DNA from 2 places in the Bradyrhizobium elkanii USDA 76 genome. Region 1 is predicted to be linked to the other one. Evidence: riboswitches for the same ligand, from Rfam matches in the RefSeq annotation. Region 1 holds a riboswitch; the other holds the start of a gene.
The links. A riboswitch is a leader RNA that binds a small molecule or an ion and turns the genes downstream of it on or off. The one in region 1 is predicted to bind ZMP and ZTP.
Positions count from the first base shown of each region.

Region 2: linked by a shared signal. The riboswitch ahead of JEY66_RS22535 (serine hydroxymethyltransferase) and the one ahead of JEY66_RS20565 (bifunctional methylenetetrahydrofolate dehydrogenase/methenyltetrahydrofolate cyclohydrolase) in region 1 are both predicted to bind ZMP and ZTP.

Region 1 is NZ_CP066356.1:4,233,355-4,248,415, forward strand. Features, by position in the region: gene JEY66_RS20520 (DMT family transporter) at 1-580, shown strand, start outside; gene JEY66_RS20525 (Bug family tripartite tricarboxylate transporter substrate binding protein) at 719-1,690, shown strand; gene JEY66_RS20530 (PAS domain S-box protein) at 1,836-4,517, shown strand; gene JEY66_RS20535 (GrlR family regulatory protein) at 4,703-5,053, opposite strand; gene JEY66_RS20540 (hypothetical protein) at 5,291-5,722, shown strand; gene JEY66_RS20545 (VOC family protein) at 5,738-6,121, opposite strand; gene JEY66_RS20550 (hypothetical protein) at 6,383-7,021, shown strand; gene JEY66_RS20555 (hypothetical protein) at 7,235-7,759, shown strand; gene JEY66_RS20560 (hypothetical protein) at 7,880-8,287, opposite strand; ZMP/ZTP riboswitch at 8,508-8,587, shown strand; gene JEY66_RS20565 (bifunctional methylenetetrahydrofolate dehydrogenase/methenyltetrahydrofolate cyclohydrolase) at 8,603-9,466, shown strand; gene JEY66_RS20570 (MaoC/PaaZ C-terminal domain-containing protein) at 9,594-10,055, shown strand; gene JEY66_RS20575 (zinc-ribbon domain containing protein) at 10,267-10,689, shown strand; gene JEY66_RS20580 (hypothetical protein) at 10,913-11,206, shown strand; gene JEY66_RS20585 (SANT/Myb-like DNA-binding domain-containing protein) at 11,446-11,817, shown strand; gene JEY66_RS20590 (class I SAM-dependent methyltransferase) at 12,000-12,782, shown strand; gene JEY66_RS20595 (alkane 1-monooxygenase) at 12,809-13,954, opposite strand; gene JEY66_RS20600 (AraC family transcriptional regulator) at 14,114-15,061, shown strand, end outside.
Region 2 is NZ_CP066356.1:4,638,158-4,653,218, reverse strand. Features, by position in the region: gene JEY66_RS22585 (bifunctional diguanylate cyclase/phosphodiesterase) at 1-528, shown strand, start outside; gene JEY66_RS22580 (S41 family peptidase) at 835-2,193, opposite strand; gene JEY66_RS22575 (NADH:flavin oxidoreductase/NADH oxidase) at 2,347-3,540, opposite strand; partial or broken gene JEY66_RS22570 (hypothetical protein) at 4,016-4,201, shown strand; gene JEY66_RS22565 (hypothetical protein) at 4,239-4,388, opposite strand; gene JEY66_RS22560 (ABC transporter substrate-binding protein) at 4,807-5,823, opposite strand; gene JEY66_RS22555 (amino acid ABC transporter substrate-binding protein) at 6,084-6,995, opposite strand; gene JEY66_RS22550 (DUF3280 domain-containing protein) at 7,133-8,068, opposite strand; gene JEY66_RS22545 (sensor histidine kinase) at 8,296-9,717, shown strand; gene JEY66_RS22540 (response regulator transcription factor) at 9,714-10,376, shown strand; ZMP/ZTP riboswitch at 10,463-10,548, shown strand; gene JEY66_RS22535 (serine hydroxymethyltransferase) at 10,584-11,855, shown strand; gene JEY66_RS22530 (hypothetical protein) at 11,964-12,119, shown strand; gene JEY66_RS22525 (IS110 family transposase) at 12,348-13,289, opposite strand; gene JEY66_RS22520 (HAD family hydrolase) at 13,671-14,321, shown strand; gene JEY66_RS22515 (molybdopterin molybdotransferase MoeA) at 14,324-15,061, shown strand, end outside.

The sequences.
Region 1 (15,061 bases):
GCCGATCTTCACCTTCCTGTTCACCGCCGCAATCACCCGCCACGAGGCCGCGAGCCTGCGCAAGCTGTTTGGGGTGATATCAGGCATGGCCGGCATCTGCCTGATCGTCGGCGTCGATGCGTTCCGCGATCTCGGGCAGGGGATCTTGGCCGAGGTCGCGATCGTCGCCGCCACCATCTGCTACGCCTGTGCCGCGATCTTCAGCCGCGGCTTCAAGGGGCTCGATCCGATGGCGCCGGCGGCGGGTTCGCTGATCGCGGGCGCTGCGATCCTCGTTCCGCTCAGCCTTGTCGTCGAGCGGCCCTGGACGCTGTCGCCGTCGACGACGTCGCTCGCCGCATTACTGGCGCTTGCGATGTTCTCGACCGCGATCGCGTTCGCGATCTACTTTCACCTGATCCAGACCCTCGGCTCGGTCGGCACCACCGCGCAGGCTTACTTGCGGGTGCCGATCGGGGTGGCGCTCAGCGTCATGGTGCTGGGCGAGCGGTTGAGCCCGACGGCGTGGATCGGCCTCGCCTGCGTCGTGATCGGCGTCGCCGCGATGACGATTCCTGCACGAAGGATCGCCACAGCCTGACGTCATCGCCGCGATGACGATTCCCTCGCGTAAGATCGCCACCGCCTGAAGTTTCGCCCGCTGAAACCGGCGCCTTGCTGCTGTCCGGCAATCCCTGCATGCTGCCCGCAACGAGATCGCAGGGCGGGAAACGGGACGATGTTGCGGCGGATCAGCCTCATTGCCGGTGCGTGCATGGCGTTGCTGGCGATGGCCGGCGCGGTGCGCGCGCAGGACTTCCCGAGCCGGCCGATCCGCATCGTCATTCCCTACGCGCCGGGCAGCGTCGCCGACGTGTTCGCGCGCATCATGGCGCAGGACATGCAGGAGCAGTGGAAGGGGACGATCGTCGTCGAGGCCAAATCCGGCGCCAACGGCTCGATTGCGGCCGAGGAGGTCGCACGCGCCGCGCCCGATGGCTACACATGGCTATTGGTGACGACCTTCTTCACCGCGAGCCCGGCACTGAACACGCAGCTGCGCTGGGATCCGGTCAGGGACTTCGTGCCGGTCGGGCAGATCTGTCTCGCCCCGAACTTCTTCATCGTGCCGACCTCGCTGCCGGTGAAGACCGTCGCCGACTATGTCGCGCTGGCCAAGGCCAAGCTGGGCACACCGAACTACAGCCATCCCGGCAAGGGCTCGACCGGCCATCTCGGCTTCGAACTGTTCAAGCGGCTCGCCGGGATCGACGTCACCGCGATCGGCTATCGCGGCTATCCGCAGATGGTGCCCGATATCGCGAGCGGGCTGATCACCTCGAGCTTCCTGTCGGCCAACCAGGCGCTGGCCCAGGTGCAGTCCGGCAGCATCAGGATCATCGGTGCGATCAGCGACGGCCGCTCGAAATACTTTCCCGACGTGCCGACCATGGCCGAGCAGGGCTTTGCCGAGGCGCAGGTGACGCCGTGGTTCGGCTTCGTGGTGCCGGCGGGCACGCCGCAGCCGGTCGTCGAACGCATCAGCGCGGCGCTCGAAACCGCGCTAGCCTCCGCCGAGGTGCGGAGGAAGCTGGATGTCGCCGGCTGCGACGCCCGGAGCGCGCCGCTGAAACGCTTTGCCGACGTCATCGCGGCGGACGTCGCCCTCTGGGCCCGGGTGGTCAAGGAGGCCGGCATCCAACCGGACTGAGCCGGCCGCTGGCCCCTACCGGAAGCGGTGGGCCGGGGGCAGGGGTGATACAGATCACACCGGCCGGCCCGGTCCTGCAGCATGTTTCCCCAAAATCCGTAATTTCCCGTATATTGGGGCCCATTGGACCCCGGCCCTTGATGACATGACCGCTGAATTGCCGCCGAATTCGCAAGCGCCGCGTGCGTTCTCCCTCTCCATTGGCCAGCTCACGTTCGGCAGCTTCCTGCTGGTCCTGGCTGTGATCATCATCACATCCACCGCCAGCGTGATCGCGATCCGCCACATCGATACGACCTTCGCCGAGCTGCAGCGGCTGCAGAGCGTCGGCGACATCGCCGAGGATATCGACCGCCGCATGAACGAGCTGCGGCTGGCGGCGCGCGACTTCGTCACCGAGCCGGGCAGCCAGTCGGTCCAGGTCGCGGAGGCGGCCCAGTCGCTGAGCGAGATCCTGAAAAAGACCCGCATCAAGCTGGCGCCCGAGCAGCAGGACATGATCGACGGCGTCACCCAGCGGCTGGCGACCTATCGCAACGGCATCGAGCGCATCTCGGCGCTGCTCAGCCGCCGCGCCGAGCTGGTCGCCGGGCTGCCGCCGCTGCGCGAGGCCTTCGACAAGGCGGTCGCCGCAAGCAACGATGCGGCGCTGGCCAATGCGCTGTCGCAATCCCAGAGCCGGATCGCCACCGCGCTGCTGGCGCACAATACGTCCGCCGCCGAGCAGGCCGCGCAGAGCATGCGGGCGATGACCATCTCCGATCCCGCGCTGCGCGGCGCCGTCGACGATTATGCCGAGGCGATCGTCGCGGTCTCGGTGCGCGAGGGCCAGATCGCCGACATCGACAAGGAGGTGCTCGGCGCCGAAGGCCGGCTGATCCAGAAGGTCACCGAGCTGCTCCGCGAGCTCAGCTCTCGCCGCGGCCACGTGCTGTCGCGCGATTTTGCCCGGACGCTGGCTGAAGCAAAATGGCAGAGCATCGTGCTCGGCACGGCGGGCGTGCTGATCGGCCTGTTCGCGTCGGTGCTGGTGGTTCGCCGCACCGTCCGCCCGCTCGCCAGGATCGCGGGCTCGATCCGCAAGGTTGCCGGCGGCGAGAAGAGCGCGTTCATTCCCGGCGCCGACCTCGACAACGAGATCGGTGACATCGCACGCGCCGCCGAAGTGTTCCGCCAGACCCTGGTCGACGCCGACAGCGCGCGCGAGGCGGCGCTGCGCGCGCTTGCCGAGCAGCGGCTCGCCGAGGAGAGCTACCACAAGCTGTTCGAGGCGTCGGTCGAGGGCATCTACGTCACGACGCCGGGCGGCGCGCTGCTCAACGCCAATCCGGCGCTGGCGCGGATGATGGGCTATGGCACGCCGCAAGACCTGATCAAGGGCATCGACGACATCGCCACCACCGTCTATGTCGATCCCGCGGCGCGCGAGCAGTACCAGCAGCTGATGCAGCGCGATGGCATGGTGCGCGACTACGAGTATCAGGTGCGCGCGAGCGACGGCACGGTGCTGTGGCTGTCCGATTCGGCGACCGTCGTCCGCAACGACGAAGGCGAGGTGATCCGCTACGAGGGCACGGTGCGCGACATCACCGACCAGAAGCGCGCCGAAGACGCGATCGCCGAAGGCCGGCGGCTGCTGCAGATGGTCATCGACACGGTGCCCGCCGTCATCAACGTCAAGGACCGCGACCTGCGCTACGTGCTGATGAACCGCTACATGGCCGGGATCTTCGGCATCGAGCCGCAGGACGCGATCGGCCAGACCACTGGCGACCTGATGTCGCGCTACGGCGCGGCGAAGACCGATGAGAACGACAAGCGCGTCCTGTCGGCGCGGCGCGAGCTCGGCTTCTATGAAGAGGAGTACAAGGACGTCGCCGGCAACATGCGGCAATGGCTGGTCAACAAGCTGCCGATCCTCGACGCGCAGGGCGACATCGAGAACATCGTCACGGTCGCGCTCGATATCGGCGAGCGCAAGCGCTCCGAGCAGGAGATGCGCAAGGCGAGGGATTCCGCGGAAGCCGCGCTGCGCAATCTGCGCGAAACCCAGAATTCGCTGATCGAGGCTGAAAAGCTCGCCGCGCTCGGCCGCCTGGTGGCCGGCGTCGCCCATGAGGTCAACAATCCCGTCGGGATCAGCCTGACGGTGGCGTCCGCGCTGGAGCGCAAGACCGCGAATTTCGCCACCCAGGTCGAGCGCGGCGACCTGCGCCGCTCCAGCCTCAACGATTTCCTGAACACGGCGCGCGATGCCTCCTCGCAACTCGTCGCCAATCTCAACCGCGCCGCGGAGCTGATCCAGTCGTTCAAGCAGGTCGCCGCCGACCGCAACTATTCCGACCAGCGCACCTTCGATCTCGGCGACCTCACCGAGCAGGTGGTGATGAGTCTGAGGCCCGGCCTGCGCAAGCACAACCTGACGCTCAACGTCGATTGCGAGCCGAACCTGATCATGAACTCCTATCCGGGACCGTATGGCCAGGTGCTGACCAATCTGTTCCTCAACGCGGTCGCGCATGCGTTCCCGGACGGTAAGGCCGGCGAGGTCGAGATCCAGGTCCACGCCGCCGGCGGCGACAATGTCGAGGTGATCTTCGCCGACAATGGCTGCGGCATGAGCCTCGACGTGCGCCGCCGCGCCTTCGATCCGTTCTTCACGACGCGGCGCGATCAGGGCGGCACCGGGCTCGGCCTGCACATCGTCTACAGCATCGTCACCACGCGGCTCGGCGGCCGGCTCTCGCTGGATTCCGCACCGGGCAACGGCACCCGCATCCAGATGATCCTGCCGCGCGTCGCGCCGCTGGAGCAGGCCGCGGAGTAGGCCGCACTATGGCTCAGACCGACTCGTGCGTTGTTCCGTCATCCTGAGGAGCGCGAAGCGCGTCTCGAAAGATGCTCGGCGCGCGCTGGTGGCCGTCGACCCTTCGAGACAAGGGCGCGCTCCTCCAGCGACAAAGGCAAAGCCTTTGCGCGGGGGTGACGGATCCAGCAGCGAGTTTCCAATCGCTAATTGATATCCGCGAGCTTGTGCAGCGTGGCGCCGAAGATCAGGCTCGCCTTGCCGACCAGTGCGGTGCCACTCATGGTACCGCGGGTATCGGTGAAGGTGCCGGAGACGCCGATGCCGACGGGCGCGGGCCCGCCGAACAGCGGGTTGTCGGTGTCGCGCGGTGTCGTGTGGCGTTGCACAAGGACTTCGCCCTTGAACGCATCGCCCTTCACCGTGTAGCTGCCGGTGTAGTAGAGATAGGCGTCGCCGCCCAGAATCTGGCCGTCGCGGAAGAGAATGACGCCGCTGCCCTTACCGACGCGACCGTCCAGCAGGGTGACGTGAATTGAGTAAAGTCCGTTCTTCATGACGTCCCGATTGCTGGCCGCCGCGCCCACGGCAAGCCAGTTGGTTTTTTATGCCAAAGCGAGCAACCTCGTGCAATGCGGCAGGTTGATTCCCGGGTGTTCCGCGTTCGGGTGACACCCTCGGTTCCTGCCAGGCAGTGTGACGGCGCGATGACAGCGGACCGTACGCGCGAATCAAAGTGGCCCGCGAAATGCATAGCTCTGGTTGCACTGGCCGGTGAGTGCTGGAGCAAACACATGTCTGACTGGATTGAATCCGGCGGCCATTGGGCACGCCCTCGCAGACTCAATGGAACTTCGGCCCGTCATGCGGGCCACGTCATCGTATTCCTCGGGTTGATAACGCTGGTGCTGGTTGCGGCCGTGCGAATCGCGCAAGCGCGCGATCCCGACGGCCGCTACGCCAATTCGCCGCTGAAGGAATGGTTCGACGGCCTGCGCAGCGGCAAAGGGCCGTGCTGTTCGGATGCCGACGGCACAGCGGTCAGCGATGTCGACTGGGAATCCAAGGACGGGCACTATCGTGTGCGCCTCGACGGGGCGTGGATCGATGTCCCCGACGAGGCCGTGGTCACCGAGCCCAACCGGGTCGGTCGCGCCATGGTCTGGCCGATTCCGAGCTACATGGGCGTGACGATCCGCTGCTTCATGCCCGGCAGCATGACTTAGCGCCGCACGCGTGGCTCAGACGTATTTCTGGTCGCGCTCGAGCAGTTCGATTGAGATGCCCTGCGGGCCGCGGATGAAGCAGATCCGCACGCCGGGGCGGATCGTGGTCGGCTCCTTGGTGAATTCGACGCCCTTGGCCTTGATCTCGGCCGCAACCGCGTCGATGTCCTTCACCGTGAGCCCGAAATGATCGAGCCCCTGATAGGGCGTCACCGGCGCGGCGTTGACGCCGTCGCCCTGGGTCACCTCGGCAATGAACACCTTGGCGCCGCCGAGCTGGACGTCGATGCGGCCGGGGCCGCGGATGATCTCGCCGCCGAGAATGTCGCGCAGCCAGGTCGCGGTGGCCTCGGGATCGGGACTGCGCAGGTGGACGTGGTCCCAGGTGACGACAGGCATTGCGATCTCCTTGTTGTTCTCGCGCCGCTTCGGCGCGCGGCACTCGCTCTCGGGCGGCGCGAACTTAGCGAGCGGCCGGCCGTGAGACCATCCCTCCGTGCTGCCGGCCGCAAGATTACCGTCCCGGAATGAAACCATTGCGGCCATCAGCGATTGTCTTTGCGTGGCCGCTCGACCTGCGGCCGACCCGGAAGTCGCACGGTGCGGCTTCCTCTCTGTGTGGGGGCGGCCCGATCAGGCCGCCAGGGTGAGGGCACGACGATGCGGATCGGCTTGGCGTCGTTTCGGAGGTTGGCCGCCGGACGTCTCGGTGAGGGGGGCTTCTACGCCGGCCTGCTACTGCCGCTGATCGCGCTCGCCGGGATCGCCGCCTGGTTCATGCTCCCCGAGCCGAGCGACGCCGGAGACCAGGATGTCTGGCCGGTGTCTTCCTCCATGGTCCGCACCGCGCAGAATGCCTCGACCGGCGCGCAACCGGCCCAAATCACAAATCAGGCCGCGAGGGATGCGCTGGCCGCACCGGCGGACGAGCCGACCACTGTCGGCGTGGCCACCGCCCCACAGGGGACAGAGGAGGCCAGGCCGTCCGGGCCTGGCGCTGAAAGGTCGCCGCTGGACAAGCTGCGGATCGCCTCGCAATCGTGGCGGCGCGGCGGGCTGGGTTCGAAGGCGCTCGTCACCCTGACGCTGCGCAATGCCAACGATTTCGCGGTCAAGGACATCGAGATCGCCTGCGCCTTCATCCGCCGGGACGGTCGGCCGCTGACCGAGCGCAAGCGGCTGATCTCCGACACCATCGCCATGAAAAGCCGCAAAACTTATTCGCGGATGTTGGTCGGATTCGTCAATGTTAACGCAAACAAGGCGAAATGTTCGGTCGTGACCGCGAGCCGCCTCTAATTCCCGGCATCTCGAAAAAGTGACCGCGAATTGACTTGTCGGGTGAACCGTAACGGCCGGACAGGAACTAACTAATAAACCAGCCGTTAGTGAGCGACCGGCAGCGCGGACAGCGTCCGGGTGATCATGCGCAGACGATGAAATCGCCCGCGCGATGACTTATGTCGTCGCGCCGAGATGAACCGCGCCCGCAGCGCGGGGGGAGCTACCAAAATGCCTGTGGCGCGTTATTTCCTGTTCGTTGGTGGCGTGCTGCTCGCGCTGCTCTTCGTCGTCAATGTCATCGTGCCGCAGGAGGCCGTGGTCGGCGGCCAGAACCAGGGCCTGTCGTCGCCGGGCGTCGACAAGACCATGGTGCGCATCAAGTCGATCCAGAAATTGCCCGAGCGGGTGGTCTACGACACCAATTTGCCGACCATCGTTCCGGCGCAGGTCAACGCGGTTGCCGCGGCCATGCCGTCGGCTACGGGCGACGCGTCGGCGCAAGCCCGCGTCCGCAATACGTTCGCCCAGTTCATTCCGCCGGAGAAGGCTGACGCGCAGAAGGTCGCGGCCGAGACAAAGCCGGCCGAGCAGCCCGCGCAGGCCCAGCCTCAGGCGCCGAAGAAGCGTAAGGTCGCGCGCTACCATGCCCATCCCCAGCAGCCGATGCGGCTGGCACAGCCCGGCATGTATCAGCCCTACCGCGTCGCGCAGCAGCAGCGCATGGGCTTCTTCGGTGGCTTCGGTACTTGGTAAGAAAGGCCGCCCGCAGCCGGCAATCGATCCGCCGCCGCAAGCACTTGCGGCGGCATTTTCATGTCCGGGATCAGGCGGGTGGCCGGATCCGCGACGGCGTCCGAGCGCCGCCCGCTACCTTTAGCGCGGCAGGCGCGGAATCTTGTCCGCGAAGCCGTTATAGCAGGTCAGCCGCTCGTCCTCCTCCTTCACGAAGCGGCAATCGTTGACGCCCTTGGCCGGGGCGGCCTTCGGCTTCGGCTGCGGCTTGAAGATCTCGTCGTAGCAGATCAGCCGTTCCTTGGTGGCGTCGTCGATGTCCTGACAGGCCTGAAGCTTCTGGGCGACCGATTGCGGCTTGTCGGGCGCGGCAGGCTTCTCGCCCTTCTTGGCGGCCGACTTCTTGCCGACCTGGACCAGCGGCTTGTCGCCGACCATCGGCTGCGAGGTCGCCGCCGGCTTGTCGGCGTCGGCGGGGGCCGGCGTGGTGCCTTGGGCAAGCGCGGCAGCCGGGCAGAAGAGCGCCAGCGCGAGGATGATATGTTTCATGTCGAAAATGTCCGAAATGGCGTGATGACCGGAAGGATGGCGCCGGGGATCGGAAAAGCCCGGCAAGCGCCGAGACTTAACGCAAGTCTTGCCCGAATCCTACCCCCAGAGGTGACCCGCCCGGCACCGATCCACCGGCAAAAAAGTGGGGGCAATTCGTCGCCGTTCGACCCGCGGGGAGAGCGTGAATTGCCTTTGCCCGGCGGGGTGGCTATGACGACGCCATCTGCGCGACTGGCGCTTGGATGGACCACCATCGGGGAGCGCAGAGACTGAACGCCGCGCGCCTGGGCACCGCTTCGAAACGGAGGTGCCATGACGGCGAACATTCTCGATGGGCATGCACATGCCCAAATTGTCATCGACAAGATTTCTGGCGAACTCGACCGGCTGCCCCGCGCGCCGGGGCTTGCGGTCGTGCTGGTCGGCTGCGACCCGGCGAGCCAGATCTATGTGCAGAGCAAGGTCAGGATGGCCGAACGGCTCGGCCTGCGCGGCGAGGTCGCACGCCTGCCGGATGATGCCAGCGAGGCCGATCTGCTTGCCAGAGTGGAGACGCTCAATGCGCGCGACGACATCGACGGCATCCTCGTGCAACTGCCGTTGCCGGCGCATATCGACGCCTTGCGCGTGATGGCGGCGGTCGATCCCGCCAAGGATGTCGACGGCCTGCATGCCCTGAACGCCGGCCGGCTGTTTCACGGCGACGATGCGCTGGTGCCGTGCACGCCGCTGGGCTGTCTCCGGCTGATCAAATCGACCCTGTCGGACCTCACCGGCGCGCATGCCGTGGTGATCGGCAGCTCCAACATCGTCGGCAAGCCGATGGCCGCGCTGCTGCTGCAGGAGCACGCGACCGTGACCCAGACTCATATCCACACCCGCGGCATCAGCAGGATCTGCCGCGAGGCCGACATCCTGGTGAGCGCGGTGGGCAAGGCCGGCCTCGTGCGCGGCGACTGGATCAAGCCGCAGGCCATCGTCATCGACGTCGGCACCACGCGCGTCGAGAAGCCGGACGGCGGCTATGCGGTGTGCGGCGACGTCTCGTTCGACGAGGCGGTGCAGGTCGCCGGCGCGATCACGCCGGTGCCGCGCGGCGTCGGCCCGATGACGATCGCCTGCCTGATGGAGAACACGGTGAAGGCCGCAAAGGCGAGGGCGGCCCGGCTGCAATAGCGCGGGATGCCTGCGGCGATATGCGCGCGGCGGTGTTGCTCGCGTATCGCGCGAAGTTTCATGACGTCCGGGGTAATGGAAAGCCCGCACCGTTCGTCTAGCATCGCGCGACAGATGGAGGCGCGCGATGCTGTATGCGGAAGATCTCACCGAGGGCCAGACGTTCGAGCTTGGCAGCTACACGATCGGCGAGGCCGAGATCCTGGAGTTCGCCGGGAAATATGATCCGGTGCCGATCCATACCGATCCCGTCGCGGCTGCGGCCGGCCCGTTCGGCGGCCTGATCGCAAGCGGCTTCAACACCATTGCGATCTATCAGCGGCTCGTCGTGGAGGCGATCTGGACCAAGGTGGCGGGGATCGTCGGGCGGAGCTTCGAGATTCGCCTGCCGAGCCCGGTTCGGCCCGGCGCCACGCTCACCGGCCAATCCCGGATCCAGAAGATCACCATCAGGCCTGAGCGGCGCGACGCCGTCGTGATCTTCAAGACGGAGCTGGTCAACGACGAGCAGCGCCCCGTTCTTGTCCTCGTGCTCGACGCGCTGATCCACATGCGGCCGGCGGAGCAGGGGCGGGCGCAGCTCGGCTGAGGGGCATCCCGAAGTCATCCGCCTCGGACCGCGGCCAACGCCGCCATGTGTTCCCCGCACGCGACTTGTCGTCGCGCAATGTTGCGGCAATTATGACAAGCTGGCGGCAGAACAGCAGCGCATCAATGACGTCATCATCGACGAGGTCGTGCTGCCCGGTATTCACTTTGTCGATGCGCCGAAGGCATTCGACCCAAACGGATGTGCCGACGTGAAACGCAGCAGGCAGACGCACGGAGGGATCGAAGCCAGGCGGCGCAAGGCGGAAGAATGGCGCCGCATCCAGACGCAACGCGCCGCTGAACGGCAACGTCTCCGCGACTACAAGATTGCGCTGGCGCGCGACGAGGTTGCCGTAGATACGACGCGGCTCGCACCATCGAACAGCTATTCGACTCCCGATTTCGTGCTGCGCGGAACCTATCGACCGGAGCCCTTCGTCTGCAAGGACTGCGGCGTTGCCGAGGTCTGGACGCCGTTGCAGCAGAAATGGTGGTACGAGACCGCCAAGGGCGATGTATTTACCGCGGCGGTGCGCTGCCGGGCCTGCCGCACCAGGGAGCGCGCGCGCAAATCCGCCGTACGCCGCGTGCATCTGGAAGGACTCGCAAGGAAGAAGCCTCGCGTCTCGTAGCGATGGGCGTGACTTCAGAGTCGCACTTCACATCTGATACGCGGGGAACCGGTGCGCAGGCGGTCAATGCGTCGCGCGTGCGGAACGTTTCGTTGCCTGATTGGTTCGAGACCTTGAAGCCCCCGGTGCGGGGTGCGGGCGGGGAGGAACCAGCCAAGGAAACTTGTCAAGGAAACCTGTCAAGGAAACCATTGCGGCCGGAACCAACGAGAAGGAGCAGCGGATGAAACTCAATTCCACGCAAGTCAAGCAGACCATGACGCAACTGAATGCCCAGGTGCTTCCGGACGATCACCCGGCCGTGGCGCAACTGAACAGCGTGTTCGGTGAGCACACATTCTTCGTCGACACCAGCGGGCTCAAGGTGCTTGAACCGGCCCAGACCTCCGACATGCCGGGGCAGACCGGCGAAGTCGTCAGTCTCGCCGAGTGGAGCGATCCGGAGCTGACCTCGCTTCGGCCGCACGAGCCCGAGCCGACCGGCGTGCTCATCGCACTTGAACCCAGCAAGCACTGAAGCGTTCCAGCGCGAAGTGGATACCGGTTCGCGCAAGCAAAACGCCACCAAGCAAGGGGATTGAGAGCATGATCCGATTCAATCGGATCATGCTCTTTGGGCTGCATCGCGCGGCACCCGCGCCTTCCTGATGGCGACAGCCCCGACGTCGCATCAAGAGGTGCCGAAAGTCACATGGCAAATCAGCGCCGCCTGCGTATGCATCGGTTTGAGATGGGTATCCAGGCGGTGAGGGGCAGATGGGGATCGTGCGGCGCTGGAGCCCTGACGAGGACGAGAAGCTCAGAGAACTCGCCAGGGCCGGCAAGAACGCTCTCGAGATCAGCAACGAACTGACCCGCAGCGCTTCGGCCGTGCGCCGGCGCGCCGAGGTCCTGTCGGTCCTGATCATGGCAAAGGCGTTTCGCGCGCGCCCCTCGCATGTCGCCACCCATCTCGAGCGGGTCGCGATCGACGCGATCCGCAACCGCCGCCCGTTTCCCGCGGGCGTCGGCCCGAGCACCATTGCCGGAATGATCGAGAAGGGCTGGATCGTCCCGGAGATGGGGCGCAGATACAACGTGACCGACGCCGGCGTGGAGGCCGTGCGGCGGAAGATTCCGAGCGGCTGAGAGCGGAGCAGGCTGCGCGTTCGAAGCACTGCGCCGAAGCGGCTCGGCCGGCGCGGTGCGAGCGGGCGGCTATTCGACACCGAACGCAAGATTTTGCGCTCGAGACGGCTGCCTGGTCCGTTCAATGATTGGAGGCGCGACGACCAGCGGTCTCCCGTCCGCCCTCCGATCTGATCGCCCCGATGCTCAACGCCCAGCAAGCCCAAGCCGACCGATACCAGCGTTTCGCCGATCTTGCGCCTTTCATCCGCGAGGCGATCGGTACCATCGGCGCATTGACCTCGGCTCAGCGGACCAACGTGGACTTCCTCGAACGCGAATTCATCCCGGCGCTGGGGCTCAATGACGAACTGCTTCATGAGCAGCCGCCGGAGCTGCCGCCGAACTTCGGCAAGGGCCTCCACCTCTGGCAATATCCGAACCAGCTTGCGCCCTACCTCGCCTGGCTCGCGCGCAACGCGTCCGGCGTCTCCTCGTACATGGAAATCGGCTGCCGCTGGGGCGGCATGTTCATCCTGGTTACGGAATGGCTCAGGAACAGCGGCGCCGACCTCAAGACCGTGATTGCACTCGATCCGATCGCGCCGACGCCGTTTCTCTCGGCCTATTTCGATCTGCCGCAGCAGCAGGCCGCTATCGAACCGATCTACATGCAGGATGTTTCAACCTCGCCGCTGGTCGGTGCGCATGTCGACCGGCTGAAGCCGGACTTCGTCTTTATCGACGGCGATCACAGCCTGCGCGGCGCACTACGGGATCATCTGCTGGTGCGTTCCCGCGCCCGCATCATCGTGCATCACGACATCCATTCCCAAGCCTGTCCCGATACCACGCTGCTCTGGAAGGCGCTGAAGCAGTTCGAGGCGCCGAGCTTCGATATGTTCGAATTCACCAGCCAGTATCCGTCGGTCAATGGCTCTTTCCTCGGCATCGGCGCCATGAAGCGGCGATCGGCGCAGATGTAGGACCGGGAGCCGTGCAATCGCCGCGATCACGAACTCGCGGGCCGATCTCGGAGGTTCAGCTTGCTCTTGTCGCCGCCGGCCCAGGCCAATGTCTTCGGATCCATCACGCGGAACCAGAGCGGCGGGATCGCCGCCAGCCCGAACATGCCGGTGTAACCGTTCGGCAGCCGCGGGATGTCGTCGAAATCGCGGAGCGACTGATAGGGACGCATCGGGTTGGCGTGGTGGTCGGAGTGACGTTGCAGGTGGAACGTCATCAGGTTCGAGACGATGTGGTTGGTATTCCATGAGTGGCGCGGCTCGACCGCCTGGTAGCGGCCGTTCGGCAGCTTCTCGCGCAGCAACCCGTAATGCTCGACATAGTTGGCCTGGGTCAGCGCGTACCAGCCAAGGAAATGGTGCGCGACGATGAACGGCGCGACCTTCCAGCCGAACAGCGCGATCAGGATGGCCGCGACGACGAGCGTCAGCGCAAAGCCCTGCAGGATCTCGTTGTTGACCGACCAGACCGGCTCGCCGCGCCGGGTCAGCCGTTCAGCCTCGTTGCGCCAGCCGCGCTTGAACGCACCCGGCAGCTCGCGCGTTGCGAACGCATAGATCGATTCACCGAAGCGCGCGCTGGCGGGGTCCTCGGGGGTTGCGACCCAGGTGTGATGGCCGCGATTGTGCTCGACGCGGAAATGCGCGTAGCCCACCGCGCAGTTGGCGAGCATGCCGAACAGGATGTTGAGCCTGTCCGGCTTGTGGCCGAGCTCGTGCCCGATCAGGAGCGCACCGCCATTGATGGTGCCGACGCCGAGCAGCAAGGCGACATAGGACCACCACGGCAGATCCTGGGTGCCGAAGAAGGCGATCAGCGCGACGTAGTTGATCCAGGGAAACACCACGGTGATGCGCGCGAGCCGCAGGTAATAGGGATCGGCCTCCATCGCGGCGACCACTTCCGCCGGCGGATTGTGGGTGTCTTCGCCGAACACGACGTCGAGCAGCGGGATCAGGATGAAGATGAAAACGAAGGGGATCAGCGTCACCAGCGGATTGTGCGTCCGCAGGAACAGCCAGTAGGACAACAGCGGGATCAGCGGCGGAATGAACGAGAGCATCCAGAGATAGCGTTTGCCGTCCCGGTAGGTGATGGTTTCCCCAGCAGCATTGGTGCCCGTGAAGATCATCGCATTCCCTCCAGTCTCTTGCGAGGCGGCGTTCGCCGTTGTTGGGCCAAGCATGCCGCGAGGCGGGCCTGCGCCGCCAGTTCACAACAGGCCAATTTTGTGGCATTTTGCGCCAAGCCTGTTCGGCCGGTCGTTCGCAAGGGGAAGGTCGCCGACGCCATGCACGGATCGGAATCCGATGCCCTTCGCACGCCGGTGTCCGCGGCTTATGCGCGGGCGCTGGTGCGGGCCTTTGGCCAGACGCGAAGCGACCGCGACGAACTGCTGAAGGGTACCGGAATTCGGCTCGAGGCGCTCGACCAGCCCGGCGCTCACATGCCGGTATCCTCGCTGGTGGTGCTGGCGGCCAACATCACCCGCCGGCATGGCGAGCTGTGGCCATTGTCGGCCGCGGCGGTCTGGTCGACATCGCTGCAAGGCGCGCTCGACGTCGCGACCAGGACGGCGCCGACCATCGCGGATGCGTTGGCGACCGGCGCGCGCTTCGGGTCGACCCGCGCGCCCTTCGTCCGCAATCGGCTGCGCAAGACCGCGCGCGCGATCCAGATTGAAATCTCTCCCGCGGTCAAGATGGACGGAGCGCTGTGGCACGCCGTGGCGCTGGCGGTCAGCCTCAACGTGCACGCCGTGTACGTCCAGCTGCTCGAGGATTCGATCGGGCAGGCGACGCTGCAATTTCCCTGGCCGCCACCTGCGGGCGCGGAGCGGCTGCTCGAGCATTATTCCTGCGTGGTGAAGTTCAACGCTGCCGCCTTCATCTTCGAGGTGCCGAAAGCGCTTGGCGCGCGGCCGTCGCCGTTTGCCGATCCGCAATTGCACGCCAAGGCGATCGAAGCGCTCGAGGCGATCGAGAATCCGCAGCCCGACACCGCGGCGCTGGCGGGGATCGTCGAGCGCCTGATCGCGGCGCGCCTGCCGCAGCGCCTGGCTGAGGAGGAGGCCGCGCGCCTCGTCGGCACCTCGCGGCGAACGCTGGTGCGGCGGCTCGCCGAGACCGGCAGCGCCTTCCGCCCGCTGCTCGATGGCGTACTGCGCGAGCGCGCGAGGATCATGCTCGCGGCAGGCGCCCAATCGCGCGACGAGATGGCGGCCGCGCTCGGCTACACC
Region 2 (15,061 bases), 400 kb from region 1:
TTCCGCAGCGGCACGCTGGCGCTCAAGGTGATCGCGGCGCTTGCATCGTCGGGGCTGTCAGCGAGCCGGCTCGAGCTCGAGATCACCGAGGCGGTGCTGATCCGCGACGACGAGACGGCGCTGGCCGCGCTGCACCAGCTGCGCGCCATCGGCATCAGGATCGCGCTCGACGATTTCGGCACCGGCTATTCGTCGCTGAGCTACCTGAAGCGATTCCCGTTCGACAAGATCAAGATCGACCGCTGCTTCGTCACCGACATCGCCGATCCGCAAGGCTCGGCCGGCATCGTCGAGGCCGTCGTCAACATCGCCGCCGAGCGCAGCATGACGACGACGGCGGAAGGCGTCGAGACCGCGCAGCAGCAGCAATTGCTGCGCGAGCTCGGCTGCTCGGAAATGCAGGGCTATCTGTTCAGCCCGCCAAAGCCCGCCGCCCAGATCCGCGAGCTGCTGGCCGGGCACCGCCGCGGCCCCGCTGCGGGCGCGAGCACCATGCGCCGGCGCAAACCCGTCGCCGGCGCGGCATAAGGCTGCTCGGAAGTCGAGAACCCGAGGGGCGTCTGCACGATTTCGGAATATTGGAAGAATACCCTGAAATTGCCCGACATGTCAAATTGCCCGGTCGAGCGCCAGCCACCACCGGCTCCTTTGCATGGGGTTGTTTTCGATATTTTGGCAGCGCGCCCCGGCGACGGTAGCCGCGTAGCCCGGATGGAGCGCAGCGCAATCCGGGGACCTTGCAACGCGCAAAGCGCTCCCGGATTTCGCGGAGCCTGTCATCGGGCGCGCGTTCGCGCGACCCGTTGGCTCCATCCGGGCTACATGTGTCAGGTCCTAGTTCGGTACCGGCCGCTTCTGCGCGGCCTTGGTGTCGGCGTTCTTGGCGTCGGCGTTGACGGTGACGCCGCGCAGCTGGTTGAACGCCGCGGCCAGCGCCTTGTCGTTCTTCTCGTCCGGCGGGACGTAGGATTGCGAGCCGGTCTGCTCGGCGCCCTCGGCGGAAAGATGGCCGCGCATCGAGGCCTCGCCCTTGATCTCCGAGCGGGTCTTGAACTCGTCGGGCACGTCCTGCAGCACCTCGATGTCGGGCTTGATGCCGAGTGCCTGGATCGAATGGCCCGACGGCGTGAAATAGCGCGCCGTGGTCAGCGCCAGCGCGCCATTGCCGGTGCCGAGCGGAATGATGGTCTGCACCGAGCCCTTGCCGAACGAGCGGGTGCCGATCAGCGTCGCGCGCTTATGGTCGTGCAGCGCGCCGGCGACGATCTCGGAGGCCGAGGCCGAGCCGCCGTTGATCAAGACGACGAGCGGCTTGCCCTTGGTCATGTCGCCGCCATGCGCGGTGAAGCGCTGGGTTTCCTCGGGATTGCGGCCGCGGGTCGAGACCACCTCGCCGCGCTGCATCAGGGTCGCGGTCACCGAGACCGCCTGGTCGAGCAGGCCGCCGGGATTGTTGCGGAGGTCGACGACGTAGCCGGCGAGCTTGTCCTGCGGGACCTGCTTCTGGACATCGCCGATCGCCTTGCGCAGACCTTCGGTGGTCTGCTCGTTGAACGAGGTGATCCTGATATAGCCGATGTCGCCGCCCTCGACGTGATACTTCACCGGACGGACGCGGATGATCTCGCGCGTAATCGAGACCTCGATCGGCTTGTCGGCGTCCTTGCGGACGATCTTCAACCGGATCGAGCTGTTGGGCGCGCCCTTCATCTTGTTGACGGCCTGATCGAGCGTCATGCCCTGGATCTGGTCGTCGTCGATCGAGGTGATCACGTCGCCCGACATGATGCCGGCGCGCGAGGCCGGCGTGTCGTCGATCGGCGCCACCACCTTGACGAAGCCGTCCTCCATCGTGACCTCGATGCCGAGCCCGCCGAACTCGCCATGCGTGGTCTCCTGCATCTCCGCCCAGCCCTTCTCGTTCATGTAGCGGGAGTGCGGATCGAGCGAGGAGATCATGCCGTTGATCGCGCCCTCGACGAGCTTGGAGTCCTCGGGCTTCTCGACGTAGTCGGTCTTGACCTTCTCGAACACCTCGCCGAACAGATTGAGCTGCGAATAGGTGTTGCTGCTGTCGGAATGCGCGGCGGCGTTGGCGACGGCGAACAGATGCGCGCCCTGCGGCGAGGCCACCAGCAGGGTGAGACACGCGCCCGCGACCGTCCCGAGCAAGAAGCCAACATGTTTGCGCATTATCCGTGATCCCTTCGCTAACGGCCGGCAACGTTTCGCAACATTCGGCCCCACCCCGACGCGGGGCACCACACAACGGCTTTTTGGTCGGATCAAGGCCGCGCTGTCACCGGACCATTACGGTCCTGTCACGGTGCCCGGATCGGCCTCTTGTCAGCCCCCTGTCAGCCTTTCGTCGGCCTTTGGCCCAGTCTCCCGCAACCCGTTCTGCCAGGTCGACGGCTGGGTGCCGAATCCGCGCTTGGCCCGCGTGCCCAGCCAATAGCCGAACTGCGGAGGAACATTGCGGAACGGCCCCTCGACGCCGAGCTTGAGCGCGGCGTCCATCGGCCAGTTCGGGTTATTGAGGATTTCCCGGCCGACCGCGATCAAATCTGCTTGTTTATCACGCAGGATTTGCTCGGCCTGGTCCCCGTGGATGATCAGGCCGACCGCCATGGTCATGATATCGGCATGGGCGCGGACATATTCCGCGAGCGGCACCTGATAGTTGTATTTGATCTCCTTGCCCAGGATCGGCGCCATCTCGCTGATTCCGCCCGATGAGCAGTCGATCACGTCGACGCCCTCGGCTTTCAGGATCCTGGCGAGCCGCGCGCTCTGCTCCGAGCCCCAGCCGGCATTGTCCTCGACCGACAGCCGCACGAACAGCGGCTTGTGATCCGGCCAGTGCACCCGCACCGCCTCGGTGACCTCGATCAGGAAGCGCATCCGGTTGGCTTCCGAGCCGCCATATTCATCGTTGCGCTGGTTGGAGCGCCCGGAGAGGAATTCGTGCACGAGATAGCCATGGGCGCCGTGCAGTTCCAGCACCTCGAACCCTGCCTGATGGGCGCGCCGTGCCGCCTGCCCCCAGGCCTCGACGAGGTCCTTCACCTCATGCGTGTCCAGCGCGCGCGGCACCGGCCAGCGCTCGCTATGGGCGATCGCGCTCGGCGCCACCGGCGTCCAGGCATCCCAATCCTCGATCTCGGCGGTGCGTTCGAGCGGACGGTCGCCCTCCCAAGGCCGGCTCGCACGCGCCTTGCGGCCGGAATGGCCGAGCTGGATGCCGGCGACCGCGCTCTGCTGCTTGATGAAGCCGACGAGGCGGCTGAGCGGCGCGATGAACTTGTCGTCCCAGATGCCGAGATCGCCGATCGTGCCGCAGCCGCGCCGCTCGACCTTGGTCGATTCGACGATCACGAGACCGGCGCCGCCGGCGGCGAACTTGCCGGCATTCATCAGGTGCCAGTCGGTCGGAAAGCCCTTCTCGGCGGAATACTGGTGCATCGGCGGCACCACGATGCGGTTCTTCAGCGTGACGCCGCGGATGGTCATTGGCGAAAACAGCAGCTTGTCGGACATCGCTTCCTCATTATGCGTCGTTACCCGGCGTGCGGGACCGATCTTGTGTTTGGCGCGGACGATATACGCAGCGCGCGACGCCCGATAGAGGCGCGCCGGCGGCCGCAATTGGCCGCTCGAACGGATCGCGCCACGGCGGTGCCGTAGCGGGCCGCGGCAGGTTCGCCATGCCTGTTCCCTTGCGGCGATTTTTCACGCGCATAGGAAATGATGATCGCGATGCGTGTTGTCCCCGCAACCCAGAGGAGGGACACTCATGAGGACCCGCACAATCGCACTGCTCATCGCCGGTGCCATGGCAACCGGCCCGATCCTGGCGCAACACGCGGTTGCCCAGAACCTGCAAAACGAGGCCGACAAGGGCGCCAAGACCCGCAACTCCGGTGAATCCGGTTACGTCGGCGATCAGGACAGGCCCGGCGCGGCCGCAACGCCTCCGGGACGCCCCGATACGGCCGCCGGTTCCCCAGATGCCACGACGTCTCCAAGCGCCCAGAGTTCCGGAACCGGCATCGCCGGCGCGCCGGGCAACAAGAGCGGGCCGCCCGCCAAGCAAGGCACGGTCGGTTCGAACTCGCAGAACCTGCACGTCCAGGAACAGGATCCGTCGAACATCAAGGGACAGCCCGGCAACAAGAGCGGCCCACCCGCAAAGCGCTAGGCAGCGCGCCATGCTGATCAGGCGGCGGTAACCGATCCTATTGAGCGGCCTTGCGGCTCGCGGAGAGGTCGGTCGGGCAATTTGCTCCGCATTCAATCGACTTCTTCTGGTCGGCAACGCGCCATACCAGCAACGCGACCAGGACTATGATGGTGACGGTGAGCTTGGCCAATGCGTCGTGGTTCAATGTCGGCTCCGCAGAATAATCGGCATAACGAAAAAGATCAGCTGCAAGCGGAAATGTGACCCCGGCACCCTCTCGGGCCGAAGGCCGAATGCTGGGGCGTCCACCGGGCCCGCATTCGATTCGGGCCTGATGACGTCATGATGGTACGGTCCCGGCGCGGTCTGCAAGCTTCTCAGTCTGCATGGCAGCATGGCGCCGCCGGCCGCAGCCGGTTGGAACATTGTCATCAGCGTGCGGTTCAGAAACTGTCCTCTGATTCATTGCCCCAGAGGCACACACCACCTCCTGCGGCCCCAGCCGTCACGCTGGGGCCGTAAATCATAGGAGGTGCCCGCGGACTGCTGTTGGTCTCCCAGGACCACAATCGCGCCGGCGCGCCCGCAAATGACGTACGTAGCCTATACAGGCCAGATCGCGGTCAGAGCTTCGCGAGCCTCGCTGCGCCCGCCGCGATCGCCTCGTTGAAGCTGGTGTCCCAGAATTTTCCAACCTCCGCGCGCGCGTCGAGCACGCCGAGCTTGAGGAAGGTGTCGGCGACCTTCTGGTGCGTCTCCGGCACGTCAGGCGTCACCCCGGCGAGCGCGAAGTCGTCGCTGCGACGGGCGAACTGGTCGAGGATGTCCTGCAACGGCAGATGCGTCTCCGCCACCTGCGCGGCCGCATACACCGGAAAATTCTTGTTGGCGAACGCATAAGCGCGCTGGATCCGCAGCAGCAGATCGCTCACGGCCGCGTGACGCAGCGGATCGTCGACGGCCTTCGGATTGGCGTAGATCGGGAAATTCCCCGAGAGATAGCCGGCGCCGGTCTTGAGCAGCCGCGCGCCCTGCTTGGCGATCGCGAGCTGCCCGTTATAACCGTAGATCGCCCAGGCATCGAGCTTGCCGGAGGCGAAGGCCGAATAGCCGTCGGACGGCGTCAGATTGATGGCCTCGATATCGCCAAACGCAAGGCCGGCTTCCTCGAGTTGCTTGGCGAGGAAATAATGCGCCGTGGTCGCGCGCACATAGCCGACGCGCTTTCCCTTGAGATCGGCGATCGAATGGATCGGCGCGTCTTTCGCCGCCACCGTGACCTGGATGTTGAGATCCTCATGGGTGACGGCGACGAAGCGCACCTTGGCATTCTGGCGCGCCGCGAACATCGCCGGAATCTCGCTGCCCGAACCGATGTCGAGCGCGTCCCCGTTCAAGGCCTCGATGTGGAGCACACCGTTGTTGAGCTCCTTCCACTCGATCCTGTACGGCGTCTTGTCCTCGCCCGCGGCCTGCAACAGCTGGCGCCAGCCGCCCTTGTAGTAGGCAACGCGCAATGTAACGCCGCCGAGATCGGTGCCGCCCCCCGCTCCGGTTTCCGCGCGCGCACCGCCGGTGATCAGACTTCCGGCAAGCACGCCGAGCGCAGAACGTCGCGAAAGCGAAAATGGCGTAGTCACCGGCTTGAGCTCCTGAACAACAGTCACAACTGCTGCGAGCTTAAGAGAAAACCGCCCGATGTATATGAGACGCTATTTCGTTTTTCGCCATGCGCGCGAAAAGCCGTTCCATGGATTGATGGCTGGACGCGGCGATCTGTTTTCCGCCACCCTGTCGGCCAATTGTAGCTCGGATCAGCGAGCGCGACATCCGGGGTCCCGCCATCGATTCAAGCTGGACCTTACCCGCATGTCGCTTTGCTCATGCGGGCTACTTTCTGCTACTTCGCAACCTCGTATACATCGGGATCGAAGCTCGAGCTCGGATTGGCGAAAGCGTGGCGCAGCGCCGGCGACATCGGCACGTTGTAATTGATACCTTTCGGCGGGGTCGGCGCTTCCAGCCATTTCCTGTACATGACCTCGATCTCGGGGCTCTTGTAGAGTTCCGCCGTGGCGCGGTCGGCGAGCGCCTTGAACGGGGTGTCCTCCCTGCGCAGCATGATGCCGAACGGCTCTGCCTTCGAGAACGCCTCCTCGCTGATCATGTAGAACGAAGGCTGCTTCGACCGCGCGATCGCAACGGCAAGCTGGACGTCGTCGAGCGCGTAGGCCTCGGCGCGATCGGTCTCCAGCATCAGGAACGCCTCGGCCTGGTCCTTGGCCGGGAGAACGTTGATGCCGAGCTTGCGTTCGGTGTTGACCTTGATGAGCTGCGTGAGGTTCACCGAGCCCGCAACGGCGGTGACCGACTTGCCCTTGAGATCGTCGATCGTGTTGATCCCAGCGGATTTCTTGGCGGCAAAGCGTGTCGCGCTGAGGAAGTGCGTGTTGGTGAAGGTCACCTGCTTCTGGCGGTCCGCGCTGTTGGTGGTCGCCGAGCAATGCAGATCGATCGTGCCGTTGACCATCAGCGGAATGCGGTTCGACGAGGTCACCGGGAGGTAGTCGACGGCGATGTCAGATACGCCGAGCTCCTTCTTCACGGCATCAACGATCTTCAGGCAGATGTCGAGCGCAAAGCCGATCGGCCGCTGATTGTCGTCGAGATAGCTGAAGGGAACGGAAGCCTCCTGAAAGCCGAGCGTGACCTTCTTCGCCTCCTTGATCTTCTGCAGCGTGCCCGACAGCTCTTCGGCCGTCGCGGGGCTTGCGGCGAGCGTGAGAGCGAAGAGGATGGCGGGCAAACGCATCGGCGGCTCCTGTGCGGTGATCAGACGGCGGTGATAGCGCACGCATGAGCCCGGAGCCAGATGACGCTGTGTCTAGCAGCTATCGCACTTTGCTATGGTCCGCCTGCCAAAGTTGCGGCCGTGGCTGCGGCGCATCACTAGCGCTGCGCCGCCCCCTCGAGCAGGCGGTCGCCGACTAGGCGGACCGCGCCACGGGTCCAGGAATAATCGGCTCCCATCCGCAGGCCGCTGTCGCCGCGCGAGACGACCGCGCCGCTGCGGGCGTCGCGCAGCTGGAAGCCGATCGTGTATTCGGTCCGGCTGACCCGCCTGATCACGCCGATCAGCGATTGATCGGCGCCGAGCTGTTGCGCAATCGCGGCTTCGCAGCCGTCGCAGTCACGCAGCGCACGCGCCTTGACGGGCTCCGCGGTCGCGCCGCCGGTATCGACCAGGCGGTAGCGGCCCGACTGCGCAAGCCGGTCACGCACGCCCTTGGTGACATCGGCGAGGTAGGCTGCATCGGCGTCGGCAAGGCCGGACGACGGCGCCGCGGACGTGTCCTCGAGCTCGAATGCGAACACCGCAAGCCCGATCGGCGCCGCAGCGGCGGTCTGCCCCGGCGGCAGCACGGCCGCGAGGACGCCGCGCACCTCGCGCGACACGAACATCCGCGCATGGTCCCATGCCTCATCAGTGTCGCCGCGAAACGTGTAGAGCTTCTCGTAGAGCACCTGGTTCGCTTCGACATCGATGACCGCCACCTTGGCCCACTGCACCAGCGTACTCATCTTCTGCACGCCGCCGACCACCTTGATCCGGGCCTCGCCTGCGGGCGCCGCCGATGACACCAGGCGATAGCGCGGCTCCGCGGCGACGTCGGCGCGCAGCGCGCGCATGAACGCATCGAGCCGCCTCTGATGCGCGGCGGTCTGGTCGATCACCTCGCCTGACGTATCAACATAGCCGAAATCGTGGATGCTGACGCCAAGCGGGGATGCCGTCGCCCTGCCGGCTTCGGCGCGCAGCGGACAAGATCCGGCCAGCAGGCCGATCAAGGCAACAGAGAGCAGAACGAGACGGGACTGACGCATGATTGGGGCCTTTCAGCTGCTGGCGCGGGCGGGTCGGTCGCATCCTGGGCCAACTGGCCTCCGCGCCGCAGCGGAGTGCCTCCCGCCCGGTGCCGGGAAAATTTCACGACGATGGTCCGCGCCGACAGCGGCGCTTCTCGGCGCCTCCGTTCTGCCGTTTAATGTGCGCGACGGCCCTGCCCGCGACCGCGCACTGAGGCTCGTCTGCGATCTCTGAGGATACGCCAATGTGGATTTGGTCCGGAAGCGATCTGAAACTGCGGCTGACGTTGCGCGTGGCGATCGTCTCGACGCTCTGCTTTGCCGTCATCTCCGGCTATTTCCTGGTCGAGGCCGACCGCTCGGTGCGCGGGCGGATCGCGGCCGTTGCCGATGTCGCCGCCAAGACGCTGGAGCTGCAGCAGAGCAAGATCCAATGGTTGAACAATGCGCGTTCCGACTTTCCCGATCTCGACAGCGTTGCCGCTACGGTCATGACGCCGGGACTGTGCATCGCCTTTCGCAGCAATAGCGGCGAGATCAGCCAACGCTTCTGCGGCGGCGCGCAAGCCGATCAGGCCGCGCCGCCGCTGGCCTTCGCGGCGCTCTATCGCCGCCTGTTCGATCCCGGCCGCGAGACTGTACGGCAGGTGGTTTCGCGCGGCAACGCCGTCGGCGAGGCTGTGGCCTGGATCGATCCGGCGGTGCCGACCGCCGAGGCCTGGCACGATGCCGGCCGGCTGATGGCGGTGTTCATGATCGCGCTGCCGCTGCTCTGCGCCCTGGTCTATGCGGCGCTGGCGCGCGCGCTGCGTCCGACGCGGCAGATCCGCGACGGGCTCGAACGGATCGCCGCAGGCGACCTCGCCGCGCGCCTGCCGCCGTTCGATCTCGCCGAACTGTCGGCGATCGGCGACGTCTTCAACCAGCTCGCCGAGCGCCTCGCTGCCGCGCTCTCCGACCGCAACGCGCTGACGCAGAAACTGATCCTGGTGCAGGACGAGGAACGCCGGCACCTCGCGCGCGAGCTGCATGACGAATTCGGGCAGTCGCTGGCCGCCATCCGTGCGCTCGCCGCCTCGGCGCGCCAGACCGCGGCCGCGGATTGCCCGCCTTTGCTCGCCGAATGCGACGGCATCGCGCGGACCGCGACCGGCATGATGGAGACGCTGCGCGGCGCCCTCTTCCGGCTCCGCCCGCCCGATGTCGACGAACTCGGACTTGCGGCCAGCCTCGAAGGCCTGGTCGCTAGCTGGAACGGCCGCAGCCGGGGACAGCCGCGGTTCGAGATCACCATATCGGGATCGTTCGAGCGCCTTGCCGCCTCCGTCGGCGCCAACCTCTACCGCATCGTGCAGGAGGCGCTCACCAACGCCGCCAAGCATGCCGGCGCCACGCGCGTGATGCTGCGGCTTGAGATGCGCGAGGCGGCGCCCGGCGGCGGGGACAGCGCGATCGTGCTCGCGATCGACGATGACGGCCAGCCCGGCGATCTACAAGGCGATCCCCAGCTCAAGTCCGGCCTCGGCCTGCTCGGCATGCGCGAACGGGTCGCCGCGCTGGGCGGGCGGCTCAGCTTCGAGACCGGACAGCCCAGCGGCTCATCGCTCCGCGTCATCGTTCCCGTCGCGGCCAGCCGAGAGGCCGCACCGGTGGAGCGCGCGGCATGAGCCATGCGGCGCGAACCATCATGCTGGTTGACGACCACGCCGTCGTTCGGGAGGGCTACCGGGCGATGCTGCAGAAGCAGCCGGACCTCTGCGTCGTCGCCGAAGCCTCCGACGGCGTCGAGGCCTACCGCCTCTACAAGGAGACCGGGCCCGACCTCGTCATCATGGACCTGTCGATGCCCGGCATCGGCGGCATCGAGGCCATCCGCCGCCTCCGGCAGTGGGACAGGCGCGCAAAAATCCTGGTGTTCACCATGCACCAGAACGCGGCCTTTGCCGTGCAGGCGATCCGCGCCGGCGCGAGCGGCTATGTCACCAAGACCAGCCCGCCGGAGACGCTGGTGCACGCCGTGATGGATGCGCTGTCGGGCAAGATCGCGATCAGCCCGGATATCGACCACGAGCTCGCGCTCAGCCACCTTGCCGGCGAGAGGAAGGCTGCCGACCTCCTGACCGCGCGGGAATTCGAGGTGCTGCGGATGCTGCTCGCGGAGAACACCACCGAGGAGATCGCCGAGGCGCTGCACCTCAGCCCCAAGACGGTCGCGAACCTGCATTCCCTGATCAAGGACAAGCTCGGCGTCGGCACCGATATCGAGTTGGTCCGCCTCGCGCTGCGGCAAGGCATCCTGACGCAGCTCGATCTCGGCGAACGCTGAGCCCGCGGCGGCGGCAGCGACCAACTCTTGCGAGCGCGCCGGGGATTGGATAACCTTCTGCTCGCGATGAGCTCCGCAGGCTCATTCGCCCCTCGCGCGACTGGCGAGCTTACGTGGAATTGACCACGGTGAAGCGCGAAGGGTTCTAGCGCCGTTCGCCTGGGCACCCGTTCAGCTGATGATCCAGCGTCTTAGGGAGCCCGGACCATGCCGTCATTCCGCAATGAACTCCACCTCAACGATTCGGAAGTTGCCCTTGCGCTCGAGGGCGAAGAGCGCCGCCAGCAAGACGGCGTCGAGCTGATTCCGTCGGAAAATTACACCTATCCCGAGGTTCTCGAGCTGCTCGGGTCGGTGTTCACCAACAAGTATTCCGAGGGCTATCCGGGGCGCCGCTATTACGGCGGCCAGGAATTTACCGACCAGATAGAGAACCTTGCCCGACAGCGAGCTTGCGCGCTGTTCCGCGCCGAACATGCCAACGTTCAGCCTCTGTCCGGGTCGCCAATGAACCAGGCCGTGTATCTCGGCCTGCTGCAGCCCGGCGATACGATATTGGCGATGGACCTGTCACACGGCGGCCATCTCACCCATGGCGCGCCCGTGTCGCACATGGGGCGGCTCTTCAACTTCGCCCGCTACAAGACGCAGCCGTCAAACGGCGGCGCCATCGATTTCGATGGGCTCCGCGCCATGGCCCGGCACGTCCGTCCGAAGCTGGTGCTGTGCGGCTACAGCTCCTATCCGCGCGATCTGGATTATGCGTCCTTCAAGAGTATCGCCGATGAGGTGGGTGCACTGACCATGGCCGACGTCAGCCATTACGGCGGCCTGATCGCCGGCAACGCCTTGCGCAATCCGCTCGATGCGGGCTTCGACGTGATGACGACGACATCGCACAAGACGCTTCGCGGACCGCGCGGCGGCATCGTTCTTTGTCGCCGGGAGTTCGCCGGCAAGATCGACGCGTCGGTGTTCCCGGGATTGCAGGGAGGTCCGCACATGAACGTTGTGGCCGGAACCGCGGTCACGCTGAAGAAGGCATCGACATCCGATTTTCAGGCCTATGCAGGGCTGGTCATCCGTAACGCGAAGGTCCTGGCCGAAGCGTTGATGGAACGCGGCATGACCTTGATCACCGGCGGAACCGACAATCACATGATGGTCGTGGATACGGTGGCCAGCGTCGGCCTGGACGGCGGCGCGGCCGAGAACATCCTCGACGCCGTCGGGATCACCGCAAACAAGCAGATCATTCCCGACGATCCGCGTCCGCCGCTCAAGCCGAGCGGCATTCGCCTCGGGACGCCGGCGGCGACCACGCGCGGCATGGGCGAGCCCGAAATGCGCCTCATCGCCGAGCTCATTGCGGGATCCCTCCGGTCGAAGGGAGATGCAGCGGTCGTCAAGCGACTGAGGTCGAACAGCGTCGAGATGTGCCGCGCTTTCCCCGTTCCGGGGATCGCACCGCCCTCATAGGCGGCCAAGCCGCGTTCCTGTTCCGCGTTCGTCGCGTCGCTCGTCCGGGTGTGCAGTCTGCATGGGCACGTCATGAAGGTTCCCCGGGAACGACCGGAACGGAAATTGATGCTGTTCGTTGGACCGCATGATCTCGAAGACGGAGCGTCGAACACCGTGACCCGGAAAACCTTGCAAGCACGCTCGGAGCAGGCGCTCGTCGTCATCATTCTCAGCACCGGTGCGCTGATCGGTTACCTCGGCCTGGCACTGTCCAGGCTGTGAGAGCTACGCCCGGCGGGCACCAAGCCGCCGGGAGGCGTCAACAAGCCGCTTGGTGTGCCGAAAACGCGCGCGCGCGTGCCACTGAGTTGCCCGACGCGGCAAGCCAAGCACCGCAGCAAAAATATAGGGTGAAAAGAGCAAGGCTCGGACATATCATGTCGCGAGAATGCGAATGTTTGACGCACAAGCGACAACACCCGCCGTCGTCCCGGCGAAGGCCGGCAACTGTTATGTTGGTTTGGTCTGCAGGTACGGCTTTCGGTCTCGCATCATGGCATTGAGGACCGTGAGCAGCTTCCTGGCGACGGCGATGAGGGCGAGTTTGGCTGGTTTTCCGGCCTGTCGCAGTCGTGCATAGAAGGCCTTGAACGGATCAGCTCTGCGAACTGCGTTGAGGGCCGCCATATAAAGGGCGTCACGAACGCGCTTTCGGCCGCCCGCAATCTTGCGCTTGCCGCGGAAGGTGCCGCTGTCGACGTTGAAGGGAGCAAGGCCAGCGAGCGCTGCGAGTTGTTTCGGTCCGACCCGCCCGAGTTCCGGCATCTGCGCGATGAGCTGCATGCAGGCCACGGGACCCACGCCGGGCAGCGAACGCATTAACTTCGCATCGTCCGCGATCTGCGCTTCGGCTTTAATCAATGCGCTGATGTCGGCCTCGATCTCGGCGATCTCGCTGTCGAGGACCTCGATGAGGCGGCCGATGCGTTCGGCCATGGCGCGATCGTCGGCCTCGCTGCGCCGGTTCTTCTCCTGGGCGCGCATGAGGACCAGCTGATCCCGCCGTTTTGCAAGCCTCGCCAAGGCGCCCCGTGCAGGATCGGCGACCTGCTCGGGGGCGGGCTGCATGGCCCGCGCAAAGGCCGCCAGCATCCGCGCATCGATCGGATCGGTCTTGGCGAGTAGGCCGCTGGCCCGTGCAAAGTCGCGGGCACGGGCCGGGTTGATCCGTGCGAACTGGATCCCGGCCTGACGCAGCGCCTCGCGAAGCGCGAGGTCATAGATACCCGTCGCCTCGAAGACCACCAGCGCATCGCATTGCCAACGCGCCACCTGCTGTGTGATGGCCTGTGTCGCGTTGGCAATGCGCCTCGGCACGCCGTCAGCCTCATCAAAGATATCGAGGTGTTTCTTGGAGATGTCGATTCCGACGTAACGAAGAGCTATGATCACGGTGCCTGTCCCTGTGATGCGAGGTCTGTTGGTGCAGCCTCGTGCAACTGTTCAGGTTGATAGATGGAACGGGCGGGAGACCGAGCCGGCTCACGGCGTCAAGCGCCAAGGACCCAACGGCTTCCCGCCCACCCTCATCCTGACACACTTCCAAGACACAGGGACCCATTACCCCAAATCTCAATTGTTGCGCGACGCCGGGGCCACGATCCCGTTCCTGATCAAATCCGGTGGTGATGGGTCCCGGCCTTCGCCGGGACGACGGTGGTGTGCGCGGGAACAGTCTCGCGATGAATGCAACGCCACGTACAATCCACACACCCGTCACTGAAATCGAGGACATTGCCGCCTGCCCGCAATTCTCGTACACGGTTTCACGCAATGACCTCGCGACTCTCTCCCAACTCCGTCGACGTGCTGCTGTTCGATATCGGCCGCGTCGTGCTCGACATCGACTTTGACAAGGTGATGGCGCACTGGGCGCAGCACGCCGGCTGTGCGCCCGCCGAGCTCGCCACGCGATTTGTCGTCGACGACAGTTTCAAGCATCACGAGATCGGCCGGATCGACGACGCGGCGTTCTTCGAAAGCCTGCGCCGGACTCTCGGCATCGACATCACGGACGCCCAGTTCCTCGAGGGCTGGAATGCGATCTTCACCGGCGAGATGCCGGGCATCGCCCCGCTGCTCGCGGCGGCCGCCGAGCGGATGCCGCTCTACGCCTTCTCCAACACCAATCCGGCCCATGTCGCGCACTTCTCGGTCACCCATGCCGAGCTGCTCAGCCATTTCCGCAACGTCTTCCTGTCCTCGAGCATCGGCTTCCGCAAACCCGACGCCGAGGCCTATGATCATGTGGTAAAAGCCATCGGCGTCCCGGCGTCGCGGATCCTGTTCTTCGACGACCTGGCCGCCAATATCGAAGGTGCACGGGCGCGCGGCCTTCATGCTATCCACGTGACATCGACGGATGACGTGGCAAGGGCTTTGACCGCACTTGGTATTTGGACATTAGGAATTGAGGAGCTCTGAGCGTGGCCCTGATGCCGGTTGCCGATGCCCTGTCCGCCGTCCTCGCCGGCGCCGAACCGCTGCCAGAGGAGATGGTCGCGCTCGATGCCGCCTACCACCGCACGCTGGCGCACGACCTCGCGGCGCTGCGCACCCAGCCGCCGCAGCCGATGTCGGCGATGGACGGCTATGCGGTGCGCGCCGCCGATGCGGCTGATCTAAAGGCCCGGCTCAAGGTGATCGGCGAAGTCGCCGCCGGCCGGCCGTTCGGGCGGACGGTCGGCGCCGGCGAGGCGGTGCGGATCTTCACCGGCGGCGTGATCCCCAATGGCGCCGACGCGGTGATCATCCAGGAAGACACCGCCGTCGACGGCGACCACATCACGATCACGGAGGCCGCCAGCGTCGGGCGGCACATCCGCCAGGCCGGGGTCGATTTCCGTGCGGGCGAGGTGCTGCTCGCCGGCGGCAGCCACCTGTCCGACCGCGCGCTGTCGCTGGCGGCCGCCATGAACTATCCGGAACTTGCGGTGCGCCGCCGCCCGAAGGTCGCGGTGCTGGCGACCGGCGACGAACTGGTGATGCCGGGCTCGCGGCCCCGTCCCGGCCAGATCGTCTATTCCAACGGCTACGCGCTGCGGGCGCTGGCGCGCGCCGAAGGCGCCGAGACCGTCGACCTCGGCGTTGCCGCCGACACGGTGGAGGCGACCACGGCCGGCATCCGCCGGGCACGCGAGGCCGGCGCCGATGTCCTGATTACG